4 regions of the Thiomonas sp. X19 genome follow, and region 3 is predicted to be linked to each of the others. Evidence: predicted binding sites of a transcription regulator. Region 3 holds the regulator's gene; each other region holds the start of a gene.

Region 1 (4,665 bases), 3.5 Mb from region 3:
GCCGGCAGGCACCGGCACCTTGAGTTCGGCGGCCACGTCCTTGTAAAGATCGACCCGGTTCACCGCCTTGGCCACGGCGAGGTAGTCGGGGTCGGTCTTGATCAGGCCCCAGCGGCGGAACTGGGTCAGGAACCACATGCCGTCCGACAGCCAGGGAAAGTTGACCTGCCCGTCTTCATAGAAGGTCATCGGGTGCTTGTCGTCCCAGCTTTTGCCCAGGCCGTTGGTGTAATGGCCGAGGATGCGCGGCAGGATGGTTTCCACCTGCGTGTTCACATAGCCCGGCGCGGCGATGGTTTCGGCCATCTTGGTGCGGTTGGCGCTTGATGCGTCGATCCAGCGGCAGGTTTCCAGCACCGCGGCCATCACCGCCTTGGTGGTGTTGGGGTACTGCTGCACGAACTCGGCGGTGGTGCCCAGCACTTTCTCGGGGTGATCCATCCAAATCTCCTGGCTGGTCACGGCGGTGAAGCCGATCTTCTGCTCGATGGCCACCGCGTTCCACGGCTCGCCGACGCAAAAGCCGTCCATGCTGCCCACGCGCATGTTCGCCACCATCTGCGGCGGCGGCACGGTAATCACCTTGTCGTCTTTCAGCGGGTTGACGCCGTAGGTCGCCAGCCAGTAATACAGCCACATGGCGTGGGTGCTGGTGGGAAAGGTCTGGGCGAAGGTGTAGGTGCGCTTCTTTTCGGCGATGGCCTTGGCCAGCGCCGGGCCGGTGGTGATGCCTTCCTTGGCCAGCGCATCGGCCAGGGTGATGGCCTGGCCATTGCGGTTCAGGCCCATCAGAATGGCCATGTCCTTTTTCGGCCCGCCCACGCCGAGTTGCACGCCATAGGGCAGGCCATAGAGCACATGCGCCATCTGAATGCCGCCGGTGACGAGGTTGTCGCGCACGGCAGCCCACGAGGCCTGCTTGCTCGGGATGATCTTCACCCCGTACTTCTTGTCGAAACCCAGCACCGCCGCCATCACGATGGGGGCGCAGTCGGTCAGGGGGATGAAGCCGATCTTGACCTCTTCCATTTCGGGCTTGCCGAAGCCGGTTCCTGCCGCGCGCGCCTGGGACTGCAGCCCGGGCAACAGGCTGGCGACTGCAACTGCAGCCCCGGACTTCATGATGGCGCGACGGGCGGGCTGGGCCGGAGCATCGGTCTTGGGTGTGGCGTCTTCGGGTTTGCGCATGAAAGGTCCTGTGATGGGTCGGGTCGAGAGGAGCGGTTGAGTCGGGCGGTCGAGCATGACGGTCGAAAAAAAAGCCCTCAAGCGCAGCCACAACCGTGGTGCTCTTGAAGGCATCGTTGCCAAAACCGGAGGGGAGACGCCGGCAACCGGAAGTCCCTGCATAAGCCGCCATTGGCCTACGTCTGGTTACACGCAATAGGCGTGCCAGGCCGTCAAACCGCCGGCTTCAGAGGGAAAGGTCGAATCTGCCCAGCTTTTGCGGCGGTCGTTTGTGGTGCGCCGCACTGTGCGAGTGCGCCGACGCAGGCGAGAATGCTCGCATCTGGTGCCAACTCCTATGGGTATCGGCAACCGCTGCCTGCGTGCGCCACGTTCAGATCAACCCGACCGTGTCCAGAATGCGCTGCGCCACCTCGGCGAGCTTCAGCCCTTTCTCCATCGCCAGTTTGCGCATGCGGCCGAAGGCTTCCTCCTCGCTGCAGCCCTGGCGCTGCATCACGATGCCCTTGGCGCGCTCCACCAGCTTGCGCTCGGAGAGTTGAAGCCGTGCCTCGCTGAGTTCGGCGCGCAGTCCCTGCTCGCGCTCGAAGCGCGCCAGCGCCACTTCGATCACCGGCTTGACGCGGCTGGGCTTGAGCCCGTCGACGATATACGCGGTGACTCCGGCGGCAATGGCGAGCTGGGCGGTCCCGGTGTCGTCGTCGTCGGTGAACAGCACGATGGGCCGGGGCGTGTCGCGCGAGGCCAGCACCACATGCTCCAGCAAGTCGCGCACGCCGGATTCGGCATCGACGATGACCAGGTCCGGCGCGGCGGCGGCGATGCGCTCGTCCAGGTCGGGCGAAGCCGGCAGCACCGCCACCACCTCGTAGCCCGCATCCTGCAGTCCATGCACCAGCGCGGCACAACGCTGCGCCTGGCGCTGGTGGTCGGCATCGTCCTTCCCCAGCGCGGGGTCGGGCGAAATGACGGCAACCTTCAGGGTGCGCTGCAGGATGTGGGGAGCAGAGCTTGGGGGGCGAGAGCGGGCCATGGCACGGCTCACGCGAGCAAATTCCGTGCCCTGCCGCTGTCGGGCGCATCGGTGGACAGTCTGGAGTTTGCTCGTCTCGGAGCGCGCAGAAACCGGCTTCTTTCCTCGCCGGACCTCAAGACCCTGGCACGGCGATGGATGGGTAAGTGTCTGACCGCATGGCCTTCACGCACGCGGGCTGCATTCATGAAATGGGGGCGCCCGAGCAGTTGTTCGCCTCGCCCCAGACCCCGGAGTTGCGCCGGTTCTTGTCGTCGATCGACCGCTAGGGCCTGTTGCGCAGTGCGCCGCCTCGGCTCAGCCCTGCGCGCAACGCAGCGCGTAGGCCGCCAGCGCGGCGACGATGTCCGGGCTGTCGCCAGCCGCGGCCGCAACGCGCACCGTGAGATGGGGGTGCTGTAGTTGGGCATCGCGCACCGCTTGCGGAATGTCGCGCTGCAAATGACCGCCCGCGCCGAGGAACAGCGGCACGAGATGCAGTTGCGTGCAGCCCGCCGCGCCCGCCTCGAGCAGCGCCTGCGCCAAGGATGGCTGCATGGATTCGAGATAGGCCAGCTCAACCCGCAACTCGGGCCGGCTGGCGCGCACGGCGGCGAGCACAGCCTCGAAAGGCCGCGCCCATTCCGGCTGACGCGAGCCGTGGGCGAGAAGCAGCAGGCGGGGTGTCGTGGTGTTCATGTGCGATGGGTTGGGCGGGGGATGGGGCGCAGCGCCAAGGCTGTTGCGTGGTTCGCGTTGCATCAGGCCACTTGCAACAGCCCCTTGGTTTCGATGAAGCGCACCACCGCGTCCAGCCCCTCCAGGGTTTTGAGATTGGTCATCACGAAAGGGCGCAGGCCGCTTGCGCCCGTGCGCATGCGCACGGTGTCGGCGCGCATCACGTCGAGGTTGGCGCCAACATGGGGGGCGAGGTCGGTCTTGTTGATGACGAACAGGTCGCTCTTGGTGATGCCGGGGCCGCCCTTGCGCGGGATTTTTTCGCCGCCGGCGACGTCGATGACATAGATGGTGAGGTCGCTCAGTTCCGGGCTGAAGGTGGCGGCGAGGTTGTCGCCGCCGGACTCGATGAACACGATGTCGGCGTCGGGGAACTGCTCCAGCATGCGGTCCACCGCTTCGAGGTTGATCGACGCGTCCTCGCGGATCGCGGTGTGCGGGCAGCCGCCCGTCTCCACCCCCATGATGCGCTCGGGCTCCAGGGCACCCGCCACGGTGAGCAGGCGCTGGTCCTCCTTGGTGTAGATGTCGTTGGTCACCACGACGAGGTCGTACTGGGCGCGCATGGCCTTGCACAGCATTTCGAGCAGGGTGGTCTTGCCCGAGCCCACCGGCCCGCCGATGCCCACGCGCAGCGGCGGCAGGCGCTTGCTGCGGCGGGCAATGTGGTGCAGGGGCGAGGTGGGGGGTGTGGAAGGTTGTGCGCTCATGATCGGAACAGGCGGGAGTATTGGGTTTCGTGACGGCTGCTGAGAATGGCCAGCATGGGCGAGAAGCTCTGCCAGTGGTCCATGCGGTGCTGCAGGTTTCGTGCCTGCGCCACGGCGGCGGGGATGTCGGGCGTGAGCGCGGCCAGTAGCCGCTGCCCGCTGCTCTGGCCCAGGGGAACGGCGCGCATCGCCGCCTGCACCTGATTCTCCAGCCAGGAAAAGGCGAGCGCGTGGGCCATGTGATCGGTGTCCAGCCCCAGCGCGAGGCCGCCCAGCGCAAAGGCCAGCGGCCAGGCGGGGGCGGGCGCGATTTGCGCCGCCAGCGCCAGGGCAGGGTGGCCGGGGCGCAGATGGCGCAACCATTCCAGCATCGAGCGGCCCATCTGCTGGCTTTGCTGGCGCAGCTCGGCGCTCTCGCGCGTGGCCAGCACCCAGGTCTGGATGGCTTGCAGCGCGGCGCAATCGCCGGCTTCCCACGCGGCATGGGCGGCGCAGGCTGCGGGAAGTTCGCTGCGCGCGAGCGTCAGTTGAAGTTGGCCGCGCAGCCATTGCAGGGTCTGGGCTTCGTCGGTGACCAAACCTGCGTCAACCGCTGCTTCCAGTCCTTCGGAATAGCTGAATCCGCCCACCGGCAGGGCGGGAGAGGACAGCCACATCATGGACAGCAGGGGGGTGGGGTTGTGTGCTTCGGGCAGCGAAGTGTTGTGTTGCTCTGTGCGAGGAAGGGGTGGCTCGTTCCGGCCTTCGTGATGTGGCGGGGATGGGCCTTCGCCCCCTCCCCACGAGTGGGGAGGGCTGGGGTGGGGAGCATCGCCCGCCACGCCTTCGCCCTCAATGCGCGTGGTCATGTCCATGCTTGTGTCCATGCTCGTGTTCGTGCTCGTGCGCATGATCGTGATGCTGCCCACCGCCCTCCCCATACGCCCCCGCCTCCGGCTCGAACGGAGCCAGCGCCTCGGTGACGATCAGGTGCATGCGCCGCAGCATGTCGGCCAGCACCGGGTCGGGTTCGAACTG
Region 2 (4,665 bases), 3.7 Mb from region 3:
TCCGAAAGACTTCACCCCCATCTGCACGACGGAACTGGGCACGGTCGCCCGGCTCAAGCCGGAGTTCGACCGCCGCAACTGCAAACTCATCGGCCTCTCGGTCGACCCCGTCGCCGGGCATCGCCTGTGGGCCCAGGACATCGCCGAGACCCAGGGCATGGCGCCCAACTACCCCATCATCGGCGACACCGACCTGAACGTGGCCAAGCTGTACGACATGCTCCCGGCCGATGCGTCGGGCGCCGCCGATGACCGCAGCGCCGCCGACAACGCCACGGTGCGCAGCGTGTTCTTCATCGGCCCCGACAAGAAAATCAAGGCCATGCTGGTCTACCCGATGAGCAACGGCCGCGACTTCAACGAAGTGCTGCGCCTGCTGGATGCCCTGCAGCTCACCGCGAAGCATGGCGTCGCCACTCCGGCCAACTGGCACCCGGGCGATGACGTCGTCATTCCCACCTCCATCAGCGACGAAGCCGCGAAGCAGAAATTCCCCGGCGGATGGAAGACGCTCAAGCCCTATTTGCGCGTCATGCCGCAGCCGAAGTGAGCGCGGCCGGGCATGCCCGGCAAGGGCAGCGCCGTTCGGGGCGGCGCCTAGAATTTGGGCGCTCCGACGGATTCCGCCCCCTCCATCCCGACCCATGCCCACCTGGACCACCTACCTCATCTTCGTCGGCTTTGCCTTGGCCGCGTCCTTCACGCCCGGGCCGGCGGTCATGCTGTCGATACACAACGCCATGCACTACGGCTGGCGGCGCGCCCTGTGGTCGTCCTTGGGCAACGTCTCGGGCCTGCTGGGCCTGGCCACGCTCAGCGCCCTGGGGCTCAACGCCGTGCTGCAGACCTCCGCACTGGCCTTCACCCTGGTCAAAGTCGCAGGCGCCACCTACCTCATCTGGCTGGGCATGCAGCAATGGCGCAGGGCGCGGCAGGCTTCGCCGCAAGCGCTGGCCACCGTGCCCGGCGAGGAGCGGGCCGACCATCATCCGCGCAAGCTCTACGCCAAGGGCGTGACGGTGGCCTTGACCAACCCCAAGGCCATCGCCTTCATCGCCGCCTTGTTCCCGCAGTTCCTCAGCGCTTCGCGGCCGATGGGGCCACAGTACGCCGTGCTGACGGCCACGTTCATGGCCATCTCGCTGCTCGTGCTGAGTCTCTATGCGGGGCTCGCCGTGCTGACGCGCAGGCGCCTGAACACCTGGTTCGCCTCGGGCTGGCCGCAGCGCGTTTCCGGGACGGTGTTCTGCGCCTTCGGCGTGGGCCTGCTGCGCCTGCACCGGCCGTGACGCTTGGACGCAGGCCGCCAGCCTCGGCGCTGGCGACTTCGATGGCCGTCCAGCCCGGTTGGGCGCGCACCTGGGCAAGGCGGGCGTTTGCCGCTGTTGGCGGCGGGGCCGACAACTTGCGCGCTGGCGCGACAAAAATTGTCAGTCCCTGACCGGAATTGTTGCTGCTGGCGCTGGTGCGGAGGCGCGAAGCGTGAACGGGTTCACGAAATGCAGGCCGCCGCGGGCTGGCACAGATGCTGCTCCTATCGGCATGCCCCTCAGGGGGGACTGTTCACCAACCCATCGCGGACCGGCGTCAACACCGGTGATTCTCAGGCGCGGAGTCCGCGGCTTTGACACTTCTAGGAGCTCTCAGATGAAGAAGCAACTGCAACAAGGCTTCACCCTGATCGAATTGATGATCGTGGTGGCCATCATTGGTATTTTGGCGGCGATTGCGATTCCGGCGTATCAGAATTATGTGATTCGTGCGCAGGTGACGGAAGGCATGTCGCTGGCTGATGGGGTCCAGACTGCTGCTGCAGAATACTACACCAATCGTGGAGTATTCCCATCAAGTAATACATCGGCTGGCGTGGCCTCTGCAGGTTCCATTACAGGCAACTATGTCTTAAGCGTTGGTTTGAGTGCAGGTTCGGCAACAGGTGGCCTCATCACTGTGACATTTAACTCCACCAAAGCGAACAAAGCAATTCAAGGCCAAACGCTGTTGCTTTCTGCTGTAGTCCCAACCGGCAGCGGTTCGATTCAATGGATTTGTAAGGCAGGTACTATCAGCAAAAATTATCTTCCTTCTTCTTGCACCTAAATCGCCTTCTACGGGACTTTAACCCGCCGCAAGGCGGGTTTTTTCTTTATTTACCCCACCGCTCCCTCTGGGAAAGAGAGGGGAAAGGGGGACAGACCCCGTTTTCACGTTTTAAGAGGGGAAAGGCGGACAGATCCCGTTTTCACGTTTTCAGTTACCGTTTTCAGTTATCCTCGCCGCATCGTCGCTCTCCATCGCCTCCCCATGCCACGGCGCCCACGGCTCACGCTGTCCCATGTCCCGCTGCATCTGATTCAGCGCGGCAACAATCGGCAGGCGTGCTTCTTTGCCGATGAGGACTACCGTGCTTACCTCGACTGGCTGCTGGATGCAGCGCACAAGACCGACTGCCGCATTCACGCTGATGTGCTGATGACCAATCATGTGCATCTGTTGCTGTCCTCCGACCATGCGGCTGCGCCCGGGCTGCTGATGAAAACCCTCGGCCAGCGGTATGTGCAATATGTCAACCGCACCTATCGGCGCACCGGTACGCTGTGGGAGGGCCGGTTCCGCTCCAGTCTGGTGCAGCAAGATGGGTATTTCCTGGCTTGCCAGCGCTATATCGAATTGAATCCGGTGCGGGCGCGCATGGTGGAGCATCCGGGCGATTATCGCTGGTCGAGTTACCGCAGCAACGCGCAAGGCGAGGAGGATGCGCTGATTCAGGCGCACGCCGTTTATACGGCCTTGGGCGCGAACACCGCCGAGCGGCAGGCGGCGTATCGTGATTTGTTCCAATTCGAGCTCGCACCCGGACTTGTGGATGAGATTCGCGCCGCCCTGCATGGCAGTCATGCCCTCGGTGATGTGCGGTTCGCCCAAGAATTGCAACGGACACTCGGACGCCGCGCCATACCTGGAATCCCGGGCAGACCGAAACCGCCCTCCCAACATGGGGTCTGACCCCATTTCGGAAAAAAGGGGGGACAGACCCCATTTTTTGTGGATCGCGGCGCTGTCGGCCATCCTCCTGCTCGGCCTGCTGGCGTATTGGCCGGGATTGGCCGGCGGGTATGTGTTCGACGATTTCGGCAATCTGGTGGACAACGCCGCGTTCGCCCAAACGGCGCTTCACGCCCACTTCTGGCGCGCCATCTGGAGCGGCCATGCCGGGCCACTGGACCGGCCGCTGTCGATGCTGAGTTTTGCGGCGCAAATGGAGTTCACCGGCATGAACCCATGGCCGCTGAAGCTGGGCAATGTGCTGCTGCATCTGTTCAACGGCTGGCTGGTGTGGCTGCTGTCGGCGCGCGTGCTGGGGTGGCTGGAGCGCGGCTCATCAGCAGCGCGTCCAGGCGGATGGCTGGTGAGCGCGCCGACCCTGGCCTTGTTGGTCACCGCCGCCTGGGTGCTGGCTCCCATTCAGCTCACCGCCGTGCTGTACGTGGTGCAGCGCGAGGAGGCGCTGGCGTCGTGCTTCGTGCTCCTGGGTCTGCTCGCCTACTGGCATGGGCGCATGCGGCTGATCGAGGGCAGGCGCGGGGCCATGGCCTGGATTTGGGGCAGCCTGGCGCTGGGCACGGTGCTGGCCGTGCTGGTGAAGGAAACCGGCGTCATGCTGCCCGCCTACGCCTTCGTGCTGGAGTGGGTGGTGCTGCGCGGGGCGCTGACGGCGAACGTGCATGCGCCCACCCCGAATCGCCCGGCCATCAGCCCGCTGATCCCCGTTTATCTCGTGCTGCTGTTCATCCCCGGCGTACTGGGACTGGCGTGGCTGCTGCCGAGCGCACTCAATGGCTCGGCCTACGCGGCGCGGCCTTTCACCTTGAGCGAACGCCTGCTGACCGAAGGCCGGGTGATGGTGGACTATCTGCGCTGGATCGTCCTGCCCACGCCGAATGCGCTGAGCCTGTATCACGACGATCTTCGCGTCTCCACCGGCTGGCTGTCGCCCTGGACCACGGCGGCGAGCTGGGCGTTTCTGGCCGCATTGCTGGCGGCTGCGCTGTGGCTGCGCAAACGGCTGCCGCTGTTTGCGTTCGGCGTGCTGTGGTTCTTCGCCGGGCAGTCGCTGCTGTCCACCTTCGTGCCGCTGGAGCTGGTGTACGAGCACCGCAACTATTTGCCGGACTGGGGCGTGTTCCTCGCGTTCTTCAGTCTGCTGTTCACATGGCGCCCGCCGGACAAGGAACGCCGGGGCACATTGCGCCTGCTCACCGTGGGCGGCATGGCGGCGCTGATCGCGCTGTATGGCCTGTTCACCGTGCTGCGCGCGCAGGTCTGGGGCGATCCGTACCGGCTGGCGTATTTCGAGGCGACCACGCACCCCCGGTCGCCCCGCGCCAGCTACGACCTGGGGCGGATGATGCTCATCATGGCCAAGGGCACCGACAGCACGCTGTTCCAGTTCGGCATGCGGCAGATGGAGCAGGGCGCGCTGCTGCCCGGCGCCGACCTGCAACCCCTGCAGGCGCTGGTGTTCATGGCCGCGAAGAACGGCCTGCCGGTGCAGCCGCGCTGGTGGACCGAGATGCGCCACACCATCGCCACATCACCCATGAGCGCGGAGGACGTGGGCTCGCTCTACAGCCTGATTCAGTGCGGCATCAACGGCGTGTGCCG
Region 3 (4,665 bases):
TCGATGCCGGAGACGCCCAACAACGAGAAGGTCTTGCAGGCGGTCGATTTTCTGGTGCAGCAATTGCGCGCTGGCATGGCGAAAACAGCCAAATAAGCCAGATTCCGGCTTCGTCTTGCCGCTGAAAAGCCCGCAATCGCGGGCTTTTTCACGCTTGGGCCAAGACCAGCCGACAGCCGACCCCTGCCCGAGCCGGGCGGCTCAGGAACGGGGCCGACATGCCTACAATGCTCCACATGAAAGCAAACTTCATGCCCATGCTTCGCTCCGCGACGCGCCTGCTGCTGGCGGCGCTGCTGGCGGCCACGCTGGTTCCGGCCCAGGCGCTGCAGTCCGACAAGACGCAGCCGATTCAGGTCGAGGCCGACGCGATGCACTACAACGACGTCAAGCAGACCAGCGTGTTCACCGGCAATGTGGTGGTCACCAAAGGTTCGCTGGTGATTCACGCCGCCCGCGTGGAGGTGGTGCAGACGCCGCAGGGCTATGACGACGCCACCGCATTCGGCACGCCGAACAAGCTCGCGACCTACGCGCAGACGCTGGACGCGCAGCCGGGGCAGCCCACGCCGTCGATGTTCGGCAGCGCCGTCACCATTCACTACGACGGCAAGAGCGACGTGGTCACATTCACCGGCCAGGCCACGCTCGACCGCCTGAGCGATGGCAAGCTGACGGACCGTGCCCAGGGTGAGGTCATCACCTACAACGACCTGACGGATGTCTTCACCGTGGTCGGCGGCAAAGCCGGCGCCACGCCTTCCAACCCCAACGGCCGGGTGCGGGTGATGCTGTCGCCGCGCACCACGCAGCCCGCAGCCAAGCCCAGCGGGCCGGCGCCGGCGTTGAAGGTGTCGCCAGGCCTGGGAGCGCGGCCGTGAACGCGGCGGTGTTGAAGCCGGTGGAGCCGGCGGCGTCGGCCCAGACCCAGCATGCCGGGGTGCTCAGCATGCGCGGCTTGCAAAAGCGCTATGGCGGGCGCCAGGTGGTGCGCGACGTGAGCCTGGAGGTGCGCGGTGGCGAGGTGGTCGGGCTGCTTGGCCCGAACGGCGCCGGCAAGACCACCTCGTTCTACATGATCGTCGGCCTGGTGCGGGCCGACGGCGGCGAGATCCACCTCAACGGCCAGAACATCACGCATCAGCCGATGTACCGGCGCGCGCGTCTGGGCCTGTCCTACCTGCCGCAGGAAGCCTCGATTTTTCGCGGCCTGTCGGCGGCCGAAAACGTGCGTGCGGTGCTGGAACTGCAGCACGACGCCGAGGGCCGTGCCCTGAAAAAGCCCGAGATCGAAGCGCGCCTGGGGCAGTTGCTGCGCGAGCTGCATGTGGAGCATCTGGCCGACAGTCCAGCCATCGCCTTGTCGGGCGGCGAGCGGCGGCGGGTGGAAATTGCCCGGGCGCTGGCCACCAATCCCCAGTTCATCCTGCTCGACGAGCCCTTCGCCGGCATCGATCCCATCGCCGTCATCGAAATCCAGCGCATCGTCCAATTCCTCAAGTCGCGCGGCATTGGCGTGCTCATCACCGATCACAACGTGCGCGAAGCCCTGGGCATCTGCGACCACGCCTGCATCATCAGCGAGGGCAGCGTGCTGGCGCTGGGCAAGCCGGACGACATCGTCAACAATCCGGCCGTGCGCAAGGTCTATCTGGGCGAGAGTTTCCGCTTATGAGCGCTCCTGCGTTTCCTTGAGCGCGCGCCAAAACCATGAAGCAGTCGCTCAATCTTCGCCTGTCGCAGCACCTCGCGCTCACGCCGCAGTTGCAGCAATCCATCCGCCTGCTGCAACTCTCCACGCTGGAGTTGCTGCAGGAAGTCGAGCAGATGCTCGAGGCCAACCCTTTTCTGGAGCATGAGGAAGGCGAGGGCGATGTCGAGACGCCCGCCGAGGCGCAAAGCGCGACGGAAGCCGCCGAGGCGCGCAAGGAGGCGAGCGATGAGGCCGTCGAACTCAAGCTCGACCGCGAGGACTGGCAGTCCGGTGCCGAGCAGGGCGAGTGGGATACCGCGCCGGGCGAAAACTGGCAGGGCAGTGGCGGCGAGGCCGACGACGACTTCGACCCGCTGGGCCTGGCGCATGTGGGCACCGATCTGCGCGCCCATCTGCGCGGCCAGCTCGCGGGCCTGGGGCTGAGCGAGGCCGACCGCGCCGCGGCCGAGGCCATCATCGACTCGCTCGACGAAGACGGCTACCTGGCCGAAGGCCCCGAGTTGCTGGGCGCCGAACTCGACGCCGAGGCCGGCGAGGAGGAGCGCGAAGCGCTGTGCAGCGCGCTGCGCATGGGTTTGAAGCTGGTGCAGAGTTTCGACCCGGCTGGCGTCGGCGCCACCAGCCTGGGCGAGTGCATGTGCTTGCAACTCCAGCGCCAAGCCCCCTGCCCGGAGCGCGACCTGGCCATCGCCTTGTGCGCTGGCGGCCATCTGGCCCTGCTGTCCAAGCGCGACTGGAAGCGGCTGGCCCGCGCCCTGCAGGTCGACGAGGCCGCGCTGCGCGAGGTGCAGCAACGCATCGCGCGGCTGGATCCGCGCCCGGGCGCGCGCTTCATGCCGTCCACCGCGCAGGCCGTCACGCCCGACGTCATCGCCATGCGCAGCGGCCGGCGTTGGCGCGCGATGCTCAACCCCGAGGTGCTGCCCAAGCTGCGCATCAACAGCCTGTATGCCGATCTGCTGCGCCGCTCGCGCGACGGCGCCGGGCTGTCGGGCCAGTTGCAGGAGGCGCGCTGGTTCGTGCGCAATGTGCAGCAGCGCTTCGAGACCATCGAGCGCGTGGCGCAGGCCGTGATCGAGCGCCAGCAGAACTTTTTCAGCCATGGCGAGCTGGGCATGCGCCCACTGGTGCTGCGCGAAATCGCCGATGAGCTCGGCTTGCACGAGTCCACCATCTCGCGTGTGACCACGCAGAAATACGTGCTCACGCCGTTCGGCACGTTCGAGCTGAAATACTTTTTCGGCTCGGGCCTGTCCACCGATACCGGCGGCAACGCATCGAGCACCGCGGTGCGCGCCATCATCCGCCAAATGGTGCAGGACGAGAACCCGGCGGCGCCGCTCTCGGACGGCGAACTCGCCGAGCGCCTCGCCGCCCAGGGCATCACCGTGGCGCGGCGCACCGTGGCCAAGTACCGCGAAGCCCTGCGCATTCCGCCGACGGCGCAACGCAAGAGCGCGTCCAGCCCATAGGGCCGTGCGCGGGCCCCGTGCGGCGGACTCTGCATCCGCACCCCGATGCGTGACGCGCCCCCGTGAGGCGGGTTCAGCCTTCCCCGCGAATGCGCCGCACCAGCGCCGTGGTAGAGCGGCCGGCGACGAAGGGCAGGATGCGCACCTCGCCGCCCCAGCCGCGCACCAGCGGGGTTTCGGGCAGGGTCGCGACGCTGTAGTCGCCGCCCTTCACATAAATCTCGGGGCGCACCAGCCGCAGCAGCGCCAGCGGCGTGGCTTCGTCGAACAGCACCACCAGGCTCACGCTTTCCAGCGCGGCCAGTACGGCGGCGCGATCGTCTTGCGGGTTGAGCGGGCGCTCGGGGCCCTTGCCCAGGCTGCGCGCCGAAGCGTCGGAGTTCAGCCCCAGCACCAGACTGGCGCCGAGCGCGCGCGCCTGTGCGAGGTAAGTCACATGGCCGCGGTGCAGGATGTCGAACACGCCGTTGGTGAACACCAGCGGGCGCGGCAGCGCGGCCAGGGCCTGCGGCAATTGCGCCGGCGCACAGAGCTTGCGCAGAAAGGCCGGGGCGGGGGGTGAGGTGGATGCGGGGCTGCTGGACATGGCTGGCATTGTCGCAAAGCCGTCCGTGCGGGCGGTACGAACCCGTTCGCGGCAACGCGACCGCCAGCTGCCAACCACGACCATCCGCGAGGACCCGCGATCGGTCGCGCGTCCTCGCGGTGGAGCGCTTGTTGTCGGCGTTCACCAAACTTCACCGCTCTGGGGCGTGCGAGCCGATACCATTTCTGCAACCTTTCCCTTGCGCAGCGGCGATGGCCTGCCGCGCCAGCTCGTCATGTCCGAATCCATCTCGAACCGCTTCCACGCCTTGCTCGTCCATCTGCGCCTGGGTTTAGACCCGATGGTGCCGATGATGCTGGTCGCGGCCATCATCGGTTTTGTCGCCTCGGTGGCGGTGGAGGGCTTCCGCCAGGCGATGTACGCCATCATCCGCCTCTACAGCACGCACGAGCATCTGGTCACCGCTGCCGCCGGGCTGCCGCTTTGGCAGCGGGCCGTCATTCCAGTGATTGCCGCGGTCGTCGGCGGGCTCATCATGTGGGCCGGGCAGCGCTGGATCAAGCGCCCGCGCGGGCCGGAGTACATGGAGGCGGTGCGCGTGGGCGACGGCCTGCTGCCGGTGGTGCCCAACCTGATGCGCACCGCCTCGTCGCTGGTGGCGGTGAGCGGCGGCATCACCATCGGCCGCGAAGGCACGATGATCCAGTTCGCCTCGCTGGTGTCGTCCTTCATCGGCCGCATCGGCCGCGCCGACCCGGCGCACCAGCGGCTCATCGTCGCCTGCGGTGCGGCAGCGGGTTTTGCCGGGGCGTATCACGCGCCGATCGCCGGCACCCTGTTCGTCGCCGAAATCATTCTCGGCGGCCTGCAGCTGCGCGAAATCACCGCTGTGCTGGTGGCCGCGGTGATCGGGGAACTCACCACCCAAAGCC
Region 4 (4,665 bases), 3.1 Mb from region 3:
TTCATTGGCCTGCACCTGCTGCAAGGCTTCGTGCCACAGGCTTTGCCGCGTCAGCCACTGCGCCAGATCGCGCCCCAGCAGATGCCTGCGCGACAGCCCGAGCCCCGCTTCCATCGCCGGGTTGGCATGCAGCATCCGTCCTTGCGGGTCGACCAGGGCGACCATCGTGGCCAGCCAGTCGAGTGCAGCCTGGGCGCCGGCGGGAGCAGCGCGTGACATCGCGACACCGGCAAAGGGTGTCAAGTCGTCCTGGGATGGATTCGTTGCCTCCTCGGGAGACGAGAATCCGGCCGGATCCTGGGACTCACTGCCCATAGCGTTGCAGTTCACGCTGCAAGGCCTGGATATTGGCCTCGGTCAGGGTGATCTGGTTCTTCATCGCCGCCACACGGTCGAGATATTTCTGCTGGTTGATGCCGCCGCCGACGTTGTGCTCGTTGCCCAGGTAGTCGGGGTGGCCATTGTTGTAGGACTTGAGCAGTTCCTGCAGCTTGAGCTGCTGGCTCTGCAATTCGGCATCGAGAATGCGCCGGGCCTCGGCGTCGCGTTCGGTTTGGGTGGACGGGCTGACGCGGTCGGCGCTGGAAGAACTCCGTGGCGCGGCGGCAGGCCTTTTCGACGGGGTGGTCGGGGACATCACACTGACATTGGCGTTGTCCACCGGCTTGCAGTTCTTCGCCTTCACCACGCTCAACATATTGGTGTACGAGTTGTCCGGGCAGCGGTAGACCCGGTTCGGGTCGGTTTCCTGGGCATGGGCCAGCGGGGGCGCCAGCGGCACCAAGGCCAGCCCCGACCACACCAGTCCAAGTGCAAGATTGCGGCGGGGAGTCGGGAGTCGGAACATCGATGACCTGTCAGTGAAAGTTGAGCCGGCTTGGTGAAAATCAGGCTGCAGAACGGACGCGCTTCAGCAGCTTGTATCAGTGTAAGACCCAGAACGCGCTCTGCAGTGCCCGGCCTTTCCGGAATGCCGTCCCTGGACCAAAAAACGACAAGGGGACGGCGAACCGTCCCCTTGTCGTTTGCAGAACGGCGCGCTGTGCTGGTTCAACGCACGCCGACGGGTCACGATTACAGCGAGTAGTACATATCGAACTCCACCGGGTGGGTGGTCATGCGGAAACGGGTGACTTCTTCCATCTTCAGGTCGATGTAGGCGTCGATGAAATCTTCGCTGAACACACCACCCTTGGTGAGGAAGGCACGATCCTTGTGCAGATAGTCCAGCGCCTGGTCGAGGCTGGAGCACACGGTCGGGATTTTTGCGTCTTCTTCCGGCGGCAGGTCGTACAGGTTCTTGCTGGCGGCTTCGCCCGGGTGGATCTTGTTTTCCACGCCGTCGAGACCAGCCATCAACATGGCCGAGAAGGCCAGGTAGGGGTTGCAGGTGGGATCGGGGAAACGCACCTCGATGCGGCGCGCCTTGTCGCTGGGCACATAAGGCACGCGGATGGAGGCGGAACGGTTGCGGGCCGAGTAGGCCAGCTTCACCGGAGCCTCGAAGCCCGGCACCAGACGCTTGTACGAGTTGGTACCCGGGTTGGTGATGGCGTTGAGGGCGCGCGCGTGCTTGATGATGCCGCCGATGTAGTACAGCGCGAACTCGGACAGCCCGGCATAACCATTGCCGGCGAACAGGTTCTTGCCTTCCTTCCATACCGACTGGTGCACATGCATGCCCGAGCCGTTGTCGCCCACCACGGGTTTGGGCATGAAGGTGGCGGTCTTGCCGTAGCTGTGGGCCACGTTTTGCACCACGTACTTCAGAATCTGCGTCCAGTCGGCGCGTTGCACCAGGGTGGAGAACTTGGTGCCGATTTCGCACTGGCCGGCACCGGCCACTTCGTGGTGGTGCACTTCGACGGGCACGCCCATCTGCTCCAGCAACAGGCACATTTCCGAGCGGATGTCCTGCAGGCTGTCCACCGGGGGCACGGGGAAGTAGCCACCCTTGACCGACGGACGGTGAGCCATGTTGCCGCCTTCCATCTTCTCGCCCGACATCCAGGAGGCTTCGTCGGAGTCGATCTTGACGAAGCAGCCGGACATGTCGACGTTCCAGCGCACCTGGTCGAAAATGAAAAACTCGGGCTCCGGGCCGAAGAAGGCGGTGTCGCCCAGGCCGGATGCCTTGAGGTAGGCCTCGGCTTTCTTGGCGATGGAGCGGGGATCGCGGTCATAGGGCTTGCCGTCGCCCGGCTCGAGCACGTCGCAGCTAAGCAGCAGCGTGGTTTCTTCCATGAAGGGGTCGACATTGGCGGTGTTCGGGTCGGGCATGAGCAGCATGTCCGACGCCTCGATGCCTTTCCAGCCGGCGATGGACGAGCCGTCGAAAGCATGGCCCTGGGTGAACTTTTCATCGTTGAAAGCGGAAATCGGCACGGTCACGTGCTGTTCCTTGCCGCGGGTGTCGGTGAAACGGAAATCCACGAACTTGACGTCGTGTTCCTTCACCATATTCATCACATCAGCAACGTGTTTGGTCATGCAAATTCTCCAGTCATGGGAGTGGGTTGGGAAAGGGGCCTGGCGCTGGGGCATGGACCTGCAAGAGGCTGTTCATGAGCACACTGATCGTGTCGTCGACGATGCCGAAAATCTAGCAGAAACCATGCCACGCCTTGGCAAATGGCCATGCCCGGGAAACCGTCGTGAAAGTGGATGGGCAGGGATGATTGCCCGAAAGCCCGGACGCACCAAGAGCGTGCTCGTTAGAGTTTTCGCACAACTTCTGTGCAAATACGTGCTTTCAGGCCCTCAAGTCCCTGTTTGAGTGCATCAAACGCGCCTTCTACATTTTGAGGCTCGCCTTTGACACCCAGTTCGATATGCCGGCCCCATTCCGGGTGGTCCACACTCGGCAGGCTGAACACCTTGACACCGGCATGCTCGTGCTCGATGCGCTCCATGAGCGGAGTCAGGTCCGACTCCATCGCCCCTTGCACGATGACGGCACGCTCGAGATAACTGCCGATGCGGTGCAAATGCCGCAGCGGCCCGTCGAGCACCCAGGCCAACATGGGCCAAGCCATGACCGGGAAACCCGGAACGAAGAAATGCTGGCGGATCGAAAACCCGGGAATCTGGTTGTAGGGGTTGGCGATGATGGCGCTGCCTTGCGGGAACATGCCCATCTGCAAACGCTGCACATTGGCTGGCGAATCGGGCGGCCCAAGCGCTGCCGTGGCGATGCGTTGCTGAATCAGGCGCTTGGCCTCGGGATGGAGTTCAAGCGGCACATCCAGGGCCGCCGCCACGCTCTGGCGCGTGTGGTCGTCGGGCGTGGCGCCAATGCCGCCGCAACTCAACACCACATCACCCCGGGCAAAGCTTGCGCGCAGGGCCATTCGCAGCAAGGCGGGGTCGTCACTCAGATACTGCGCCCAGTGCAGTTGCATGCCCCGCGCTGCCAGCAGTTCCTGGACTTGCGCGAAATGCTTGTCCCGCCGTTTGCCAGACAGGATTTCGTCGCCGATGATATAGAGGCCGATCGCCATGATGGAACGCGAGCTGAGGTGGAAGGGAAACTGCAGGGGGAGGTGCTGCGCACGGCATGTCGGCCGGTGCCGCGGCCCTGCAGCCAGCGTCCTGGATCACGCCGTGGTCACGAGTTGCTCGCGCCCAGCGGCCAAGGCTGCCAGCAAATAATGCACGAACCACAGAGCGGTGAACACGAAACTGAGAACATACAGCCACAGCGCCAGCAGCGTGAGCACCGGCAACAAAGCCAGCACCAGCCAGCCCAGGCCGAACAACAAGGTCGGCAAAACGCTGAGGTAACCGCAGCTCACGCCCATGAGCAAGAGGGACCAGCGATGGTCGCGCAGGAGCTGCCTGCGCTCGGGCACGCTGGCGAACTGAACGACGGCGTCGAAGGCGAACATCTGCGCCGTCATCCAGCCCCAGATCAGCGGCGCAACGAGCCAGCCGACAACTGGAATGAACCACAGCGGCAGGCTCAACAGCAACGCCCCCAAACCCGCCAGCGTGATCCACAGCGACCAGAGAAGCGACTGCACCAGCCGGCCACGGCCGCGCTGCTGCAGTTGCGCGTAACGGGCCCGCGCGACCATAGGGCCCGCCACCGGCATGACCAAAGCCGCGGCCAAGAGCAGGCTCGACAGCAGCAGCGCCAGGATGCTGCAGGCCGTGAGCAGTGCCATGCTCAGGCCTTGCACCGGCTGCGTCCAACCCACCGCCCGCAACAGGTCCAGCAACCAAGTCTGGGTCTGCAGCCAAGCTTGCATGGACGCAAGCCACCCTTCCCAGAACAGGGCATGGGCGACCAGTCCCAAGACTGCGGTGGCTGCCAGCGGCAGCAGCGACAGGGCCAGCATGCGCGGACGCAGGGTATCCAGCAGGGCTCGCCAGGCGGATTGGAGGAGCCGGTTCATCGCGGGAGAGTATCGAAAAAGATGCGCATGCTTTCGATGCTAATCGTCCACCATGACCCGGGCATGGCTCCATGGGGCGTGGAGTTTGTGGTACTTGGACAGAGCCGCAAGCGCAAGCACAATGCCATGGATCGAGTCGAACACAATGGAGATGCACGATGGACCAGACCGAACTGACGCGCGCAGGGCAGCAGGGTGCGATGAATCTGCCGAATCTGGACGCGCTATGGATGCCATTCACCGCCAACCGCCAGTTCAAGGCGGCGCC

The links. Region 3 encodes sigma-54, which starts transcription at its own class of promoters, with help from an activator protein. Its sites were predicted from a motif close to TGGCANGNAANCTGCTTT; they were not measured.
Region 1: the regulator sigma-54 is predicted to act here: its motif matches at 2,235-2,252, upstream of THIX_RS19540 (ANTAR domain-containing response regulator).
Region 2: the regulator sigma-54 is predicted to act here: its motif matches at 1,518-1,535, upstream of THIX_RS20925 (pilin).
Region 4: the regulator sigma-54 is predicted to act here: its motif matches at 2,603-2,620, upstream of glnA (type I glutamate--ammonia ligase).

Annotation. Positions count from the first base shown of each region.
Region 1 is NZ_LT605203.1:4,010,821-4,015,485, reverse strand. It holds gene THIX_RS19545 (CmpA/NrtA family ABC transporter substrate-binding protein) at 1-1,188, opposite strand, end outside; gene THIX_RS19540 (ANTAR domain-containing response regulator) at 1,562-2,221, opposite strand; gene THIX_RS24410 (hypothetical protein) at 2,368-2,490, shown strand; gene THIX_RS19530 (sirohydrochlorin chelatase) at 2,519-2,899, opposite strand; gene ureG (urease accessory protein UreG) at 2,962-3,648, opposite strand; gene THIX_RS19520 (urease accessory protein UreF) at 3,645-4,307, opposite strand; gene ureE (urease accessory protein UreE) at 4,480-4,665, opposite strand, start outside.
Region 2 is NZ_LT605203.1:4,272,211-4,276,875, reverse strand. It holds gene THIX_RS20935 (peroxiredoxin) at 1-550, shown strand, start outside; gene THIX_RS20930 (LysE family translocator) at 645-1,289, shown strand; gene THIX_RS20925 (pilin) at 1,648-2,100, shown strand; gene THIX_RS20920 (transposase) at 2,305-3,006, shown strand; gene THIX_RS20915 (tetratricopeptide repeat protein) at 2,996-4,665, shown strand, end outside.
Region 3 is NZ_LT605203.1:536,665-541,329, forward strand. It holds gene THIX_RS02580 (thiol:disulfide interchange protein DsbA/DsbL) at 1-96, shown strand, start outside; gene lptA (lipopolysaccharide transport periplasmic protein LptA) at 252-881, shown strand; gene lptB (LPS export ABC transporter ATP-binding protein) at 950-1,675, shown strand; gene THIX_RS02595 (RNA polymerase factor sigma-54) at 1,711-3,186, shown strand; gene rfaE2 (D-glycero-beta-D-manno-heptose 1-phosphate adenylyltransferase) at 3,260-3,772, opposite strand; gene THIX_RS02605 (chloride channel protein) at 3,972-4,665, shown strand, end outside.
Region 4 is NZ_LT605203.1:3,637,660-3,642,324, forward strand. It holds gene glnL (nitrogen regulation protein NR(II)) at 1-219, opposite strand, end outside; gene THIX_RS17550 (hypothetical protein) at 305-847, opposite strand; gene glnA (type I glutamate--ammonia ligase) at 1,075-2,490, opposite strand; gene THIX_RS17560 (molybdopterin-binding protein) at 2,715-3,500, opposite strand; gene THIX_RS17565 (EI24 domain-containing protein) at 3,597-4,397, opposite strand; gene THIX_RS17570 (aspartate aminotransferase family protein) at 4,556-4,665, shown strand, end outside.